Regions from separate parts of the Rhizobium sp. No.120 genome, predicted to be linked through region 2. Evidence: riboswitches for the same ligand, from Rfam matches in the RefSeq annotation. Region 2 holds a riboswitch; the other holds the start of a gene.
What was found. Region 2 has a riboswitch for cobalamin ahead of ACYJRZ_RS29000 (ABC transporter substrate-binding protein). Riboswitches for the same ligand answer to the same signal wherever they lie in the genome.
Positions count from the first base shown of each region.

Region 1: linked by a shared signal. The riboswitch ahead of cobU (bifunctional adenosylcobinamide kinase/adenosylcobinamide-phosphate guanylyltransferase) and the one ahead of ACYJRZ_RS29000 (ABC transporter substrate-binding protein) in region 2 are both predicted to bind cobalamin.

Region 1 covers NZ_BAAJNQ010000001.1:778,384-781,820, reverse strand. The annotation lists gene cobN (cobaltochelatase subunit CobN) at 1-106, opposite strand, end outside; gene cobW (cobalamin biosynthesis protein CobW) at 116-1,165, opposite strand; gene cobU (bifunctional adenosylcobinamide kinase/adenosylcobinamide-phosphate guanylyltransferase) at 1,171-1,695, opposite strand; cobalamin riboswitch at 1,837-2,235, opposite strand; gene ACYJRZ_RS03855 (chloride channel protein) at 2,417-3,437, shown strand, end outside.
Region 2 covers NZ_BAAJNQ010000018.1:44,533-47,969, reverse strand. The annotation lists gene ACYJRZ_RS29005 (FecCD family ABC transporter permease) at 1-334, opposite strand, end outside; gene ACYJRZ_RS29000 (ABC transporter substrate-binding protein) at 338-1,354, opposite strand; cobalamin riboswitch at 1,520-1,775, opposite strand; gene ACYJRZ_RS28995 (GGDEF domain-containing protein) at 1,845-2,939, opposite strand; gene ACYJRZ_RS28990 (hypothetical protein) at 3,155-3,437, shown strand, end outside.

The DNA of each region.
Region 1 (3,437 bases), on a different contig from region 2:
CGGTATCGGCAGCCGATAGAAAGAGGATATCGCCGGGCGACTGCCCAAGGTCGATCGCCTCCTCGCCGTCGCTGATCGTTCCCTTTTGAGCTAGGAGAAGGTGCATGGATTTCCCTTAGATCAATGCTACGATCGCCTTGCGAACAATCGACTCGTCCATCTCGTGCAGGCCGATCACCACCAACCGGGTCGCGCGGGCTTCGCCCGTCGTCCAGGCGCGATCGAAATAGGTATCGATGCGGCTGCCGACGGCCTGAAGCTGCAAGCGCATCGGCTTGCCGGGTACATCGACGAAGCCTTTCAGGCGCAGCACATCATATTCCGCGATCACGCTCTTCAGCGCATCGACGAAAGCGGCCGGATCGGCAATCGGACCAAGCTCGACAACGAAGCTGTCGAACTCGTCGTGGTCGTGCGGCGTCCCATCCTCGTGCTCGAGCTCGTGATGCGATTTGCGGTTGACGATATCGTCTTCCGTGCCGATGCCGAGGCCGAGCAGCACGGCGGCCGGAACATCACCGTTCTTCGCTTCGATAATCGTCGGCTTGCGGGCCGTGCGCGAGGCAACTTCGGCGCGCACGCGGCCGAGACCATCGGTGTCGATCAGATCGGTCTTGTTGAGCACGATCAGATCGGCGCAGGTCAGCTGATCCTCGAAAAGCTCTTCGATCGGGCTTTCATGATCGAGCGAGTCGTCCTCGACGCGGGCGGCCTCGACAGCGTCGTGATCGTCGGCGAAGCGGCCGGCGGCCACGGCGGCGCTGTCGACGACGGTGATCACGCCGTCGACGGTGACATGGGTGCGGATGTCGGGCCAATTGAAGGCGGCGACCAGCGGCTGCGGCAGCGCAAGGCCTGATGTTTCGATGACGATGTGATCCGGGCGCGCATCACGCTCCAAAAGCTTCGTCATGGTGGGAATGAAATCATCGGCAACAGTACAGCAGATGCAACCGTTGGTCAGCTCGATGATGTCGTCTTCCGTGCAATTCTCCGCGCCGCAGCCCTTCAGCACGTCGCCATCGACCCCGAGATCGCCGAATTCGTTGATGATCAGCGCGATCTTCTTGCCGCCGGCATTCTGCAGGAGGTTGCGGATCATCGTCGTCTTGCCGGCTCCCAGGAAGCCGGTGATGACGGTGGCGGGAATTTTTTCCTGGTTCATATGCATCAACCCTTCATTTTCAGCGGCAAGCCCGCTGCGATAAAATAAACTTCAGCACTTACCGCCGCGACCATCTGGTGCAGGCGGCCGGCATGGTCGCGAAATTCGCGCGCCATGCGATTTTCCGGCACGATTCCCAAGCCTACCTCGTTGGAAACGAGAACAAGCCTTGAGCGTGCAGTCGGCAGAAACGCAGTCAAAGCGGCAAATTCCACCGCCATATCCCGCTCCGCCATCATTAGATTGGTCACCCAGAGCGTCAGGCAGTCGACAAGCACCGCCCGCCCCTCCGCGTCGATAGCGGCAAGGTGCCCAACGAGATCGACCGGCTCCTCGTGCGTCTGCCATAGATCGCCGCGGTCGGCCCGATGCTTGGCGATGCGCTCGCGCATCTCGTCGTCCCATGCCTGCCCTGTCGCCAGATAGTGACGTTCGAGACCGGTATCCGATACCAGCGATTCGGCAAACCTGGATTTGCCGGAGCGCGCGCCACCGAGGACGAAGACCGCTTGGGAAATTGAAGCCGACATGCGTTATGCCCACGCCCGTGCGGAAGCGAGGGTCGGCAGCACGGCGCTGGAACCGGGAAACGGGCGTCTACACGCCGAAAACTCGTCTTGCGCCATGACAACCTCCGTGCTGGCAGCGGAACTCGCGTCCCAAAACAGGCTCTGCGCCCGGCACGCATGGCAGGTCTCCTGGCTCGCGGATAAGGCGCCGCGACGGGGGCGGACCGAAACCGGTCGCCCCCGATCGTGCGCCAGCGGGTCTTTCTCGCCTTCCCGGCAATGCATCATGAAAAGGCGGACGATTCGTAGAATAAGAGGCGTCCAGCCCCGGTTGATCATGACGCCACACCAGTGGCTTTTTCGATTTGAGCTTCCCCTGCCCCGTTCGCCCCATGCGCACCATCGACGGGATTGGCTTCAAACCGAATGAAAGACCCTGACCGCTCTACAGTCGCGGGGTCGGCTGTGATGAGAACGCCCGGATTGGGTCCGTCCCGTCACATTCCCTTTTCATCCCATGCGGCAGATCGCCGCTTAGGAACCATTCGTTATGCCGGTAATGATTAGGCTTTCACATACGTCAAGTCAATCAAGGGCATGGATGCGGCCTGCGTCATCCTGATTGCGAAATCGGCTGAAAATTCTCACAAAGCCAGCGGCTTTTTTGCCGTATTTCTTTGATGTTAGGAGCTTATAGAGGGTAAGCTCTCACATTCGAGTAAAAACGTATCGTCCGCTCCTCATGCTGCAGAAATTCCAACCGCGACGCCTTGGCGTCTTCTCGGCCCTGTTCGATCTCGGTCGCTTCAGGGCATTGCTGCGTCGTGGCGAATTGGGTCTTGTTTTCGCCGGCGCGCTGGCGGGAATAGCATCCGGCTGCGCCGTAACCGCGATGAGCTATATCTCGCGCAAGCTTCACAGCTTCATCTACGGCATAACCGATTACGAACGCCTGAGTTCGGCGGCGGTGGCAATTCAGGACAAATCCGTATTATTCATCGCACCGATCGCAGGCGGCATCATTCTCGGCGTCCTGCTCTACATATTATCGCGCACGCGCAAAAAGCCGATGGTCGACCCGATCGAAGCCAATGCGCTGCACGGCGGCCGCATGTCGCTGACCGACAGTATCATCGTGGCCGTGCAGAATCTGATCTCGAACGGATTCGGCGCCTCTGTCGGGCTCGAAGCAGGCTACACGCAGATCGCTGCCGGCATTGCCTCCAAATTCGGCTACAAGATGCAGATGCGCCGCGCGGACCTGCGCATGCTCGTCGGCTGCGGCGCGGCCGGCGCCATTGCCGCTGCATTCAATGCGCCACTCACCGGCGCTTTCTACGCATTCGAGCTGATCATCGGCAGCTATTCGATCGTCACCCTCACACCCGTCGTTGTCTCGGCGCTGATATCGACCATGATCGCAAGACTGCTCGCCGGCGACGATTTTGCCATCGATATCGATCATTTCGGCGCGATCGTTCCGGCGGATTATCTTCCTGCCATCCTGCTCGGCGCCTTCTGTGCCGGTATCGGCATCCTGATCATGCAGGGCGTCGCATGGGTCGAGGAACTGGCGCGCAAAAGCTCCATCGCGCCGCCCTTCCGCCCCGCGCTTGGCGGCTTGGTCGTCGGAACATTGGCGCTAATCTCGCCACAGGTTCTGTCTGCTGGCCATGGCGCTCTGCATCTTAACCTTTCGACCGATGTGACGCTGGGCGCACTTGTCGGCGTCTTCATCCTGAAATCGCTGGCATCTGCGGTTT
Region 2 (3,437 bases):
CGCCGGCGGAAATGCCCAGCACGAAGGGTTCGGCGAGCGGATTGCGCAGCAACGCCTGCAAGACCACCCCGCTCAAGGCAAGCGACGCGCCGGTACTCGCAGCAACGATCGCGCGACTGAGACGATAGTCCCAGACGATGCCCTGATGGATCCGGCTGAGTTCGAAGCTCGTTCCGAATAACCGGTTCGAGACGGCCTTTACTGTTGTCGACAGCGGGATGGAAATCTCGCCGATGGATACGGCAAGACTGATCATGAAAGCAAGAAGGACGACAGCAGCCATCGCGAGTGCCAAGAGCACCCACCACGTCCTGCGTTTTGCGGCGGGGCTCATATCTTACTGCGCCAGGCCAAAGGACTTGATGCCCTTGGCCAGGACTTCAATGCCGTCGATGGTGCGGATGGTCGGGTTCATCGATTGCGCATCCATCATGACGAAACGCTTGTTCTTGACAGCATCGAGCTGGCTCGTGACGGGATCTTTTTCGAGGAAATCGACCTTGACCTTCGGATCGTCGGCCGCATAGCGGCGGCGATCCATGGTGGCGATGACGATCACGGCCGGGTTGGCCTGCGCAATGGTCTCCCACCCGACCTGCGGCCATTCCTCTTCCGTCGTCACCACGTTTCTGGCGCCGAGCGTCTCCAGAATATAGGCGGGAGCGCTGTTCTTGCCGGCGATATAAGCGTCGCCATTGACCTCCTTGCTGGAGAACCAGAACACGATCGGAAGGCCCTTGGCCTTGGCACCGGCGATCGAAGCGACCGCATCCGCCTCGCGCTTCTTCAAGTCCGCGATCAGAGCATCGCCGCGATCCCTGACGTCGAAGATCTCAGAAAGCTCGGCGATTTCCTGATAGACCAGATCCATCGTGAAAAGCTCTTTGCGCACGCCGTCGCCGCCATCGGTATTGACCTTGGCGACACAATCGGTCGGCGCAAGATAGGTATTGATACCAAGCTCGGAAAATTGCTCGCGCTTGCCGACGGAACCCTGCGCGCCGACATGCCATTCGAATTCGGCAGCGACTAGATCTGGCTCCTTGCCGACAACGGATTCGAAGCTTGGATCGTTATCGGCAAGCCGCGGGATTTTGCTGTCGGCCTCGGCATATCGCGGCAGAACCGGACCGACCCAGACCGCCGTTCCGGCGATCTTGTCGGCAAGGCCGAGCGAAAAGAGGATTTCGGTCATGCCCTGGCCGATCGAAACGATCTTCGTCGGAACCTTTTCAAAGGTAACCTTTTGACCGCAATTGTTGATGGTGAGCGGATATTGGGTGGCGGCAAAACCGGAGCCGGCCAAACCGGTCAGCCCAAGTGCAAATGCAATGGTCGTCAAAAAATGGTGCATGAAAGATCCCGATGGGATTAAGGAAACGAAGCGTCTTCAGCGCGATCGCGCAGAGAAAGACGGTCGCCGGCTGCGGAGATCCCAATCAAGGCCGATAGATTTCGGATAATGTCGAAGGCGCAGGTCAATCATTCTCTGTCCTTTCCGGGCATCCCCGCCCGGCTGATTGGATCGTGATCGACGGCAGGTCTCCTGGCTTGCGGATCTCTGACGATCATCGGCCTTCCCGCAAGCATGCTTGCAGTGGCACGGCTCAAAGCCTCAGGAAGGAACCAACAGGCTGGTCACTCCCGGATGATCGGCAATCCGCTTACAGTTGCGGGGGCAGCCACGGTCTAGGTCCCGCTTGGGTCGTCCTCACCGTGTTCCCTATTAATCCCCGCGGAGTCTTCCTTGGGGAACCGTCACGCCCAGTTATTCCGGACTGCCCCTTTCCGTCAAGGACGAGAAATGAGAAAGAGCACGTCGCGACCATTGAAAGGCGGCGAGCCTAAGCCGCCTCCGCCAGTTCCACGCGATTTCTCCCGCCTGCCTTCGCGCGATAAAGCGCCTTGTCGGCGGCCTCAAGCACATGCTTGAAATCCGTCGTCGGTTCGAGGGAGCAGGCGATTCCGATGCTGACCGTGACATGGACGGCCTCCTGCTCGAACATCAAGGTTGTACCCTCGATATCCTTGCGAATTTTCTCCGCGATGGCAGCCGCAGCCCGCGTATCGGTGTTGGGCAGCAGCACGACAATCTCCTCGCCGCCGTAGCGGGCGGCAATGTCGGTCTTGCGCACGGTTCGCCTGATGACATCGGCCAATCGCGCCAGAACGGTATCACCGAAGGAATGGCCCCAGCTGTCGTTGATCTTCTTGAAGTGGTCGATATCAAGCATGATGATCGAAAAGGGGATACGCCGCGTGCCCGCTTCCTTGCTGCAACGATCGCCTTCGCGCTGCAGCACCCGGCGGTTGGGAAGCCTTGTGAGCGGATCGAGGCTCGCTTCATTCTCCAACGCACGCTGGATGCCGATGCGATATTGCTCCCGCTGCAAGAGATCCGACAACAGCATGACACCGAGGATATTGACGATCGTCACCGGAAGTGTGGCCGAGATCAGAAGGGCGCGCGCAACCGCCCACGGCAAAAGGAAGACAACCACAATGGATGAGCAGGTCGCTAAGCCGAACAGAGCCGATCGCCGCCAGCCCGTGCCGGTCCATTGCCGCGGCAGCAGACTGAGTACATAGCCCACGATCGCGACGATTACGATGCCGGCAACGCCGATTGCGGCACCCATGCCGCCCACCATGTACCGAAACAGGCCCATCATCGCCGCAGCGACAACGGTTGCCAAAAGGCCGCCATAGATCGGCGTTAGGACAAGGAGGATCGAGCGGCCATCCTGAATCACGCCTGGCATCCATTGGATGGGATCGCCCATGGAAAGAATGCCGACCAGCCCGAACAGCAGCCCGACGGCCACGGATTTCAAAGCGCCACGCTCGACGGTACGGATGACCCAGGAATAGGCATAGACAATAATTGCCACCTGGCCGAGGACACGTATTAGAGAGATCAGATGTGTTTCGACTTCCATGGCGATTCCCAGTCTTCGCAACGCGCCGCAATGGATGAGCTGCGGCGGCATGGTCGAAGTCCTTACGAGATACCATGCGATCTCTAAAAATAGTTTATATGCCTCTCATCGATCGGCAGTGCAGCGGCATCACGGCACGAATTGACGCATTGCGCTTGCGATAGGCCTGCCCTATGACTGAGACCTTATCCGCGAATGCGGTGGTGGGGACAAGCATGCGGAAGACGATTTCGCGAACATTTCAGTGGAGCGCGCGCATTCTTTGCGCCGTTGCGCTGTTGTTCGTCGGCTTCGCCCATCAACCGATCGTAGCAACCGCCGACGAAATATCCCCGATCGAGCTTGCCCAATACCGGCTTCCGGACGGATCGCTGCCCGTCCTCTGCATCACCTATAAGGATGCCGATGGCAAGGTGCATGGGAAAGCCTATGCGCCCGGATGCGAGGCATGCCGGATTGCGTCTGCCGCGATGCTGCCTGCGCCTCCGACCGACATTT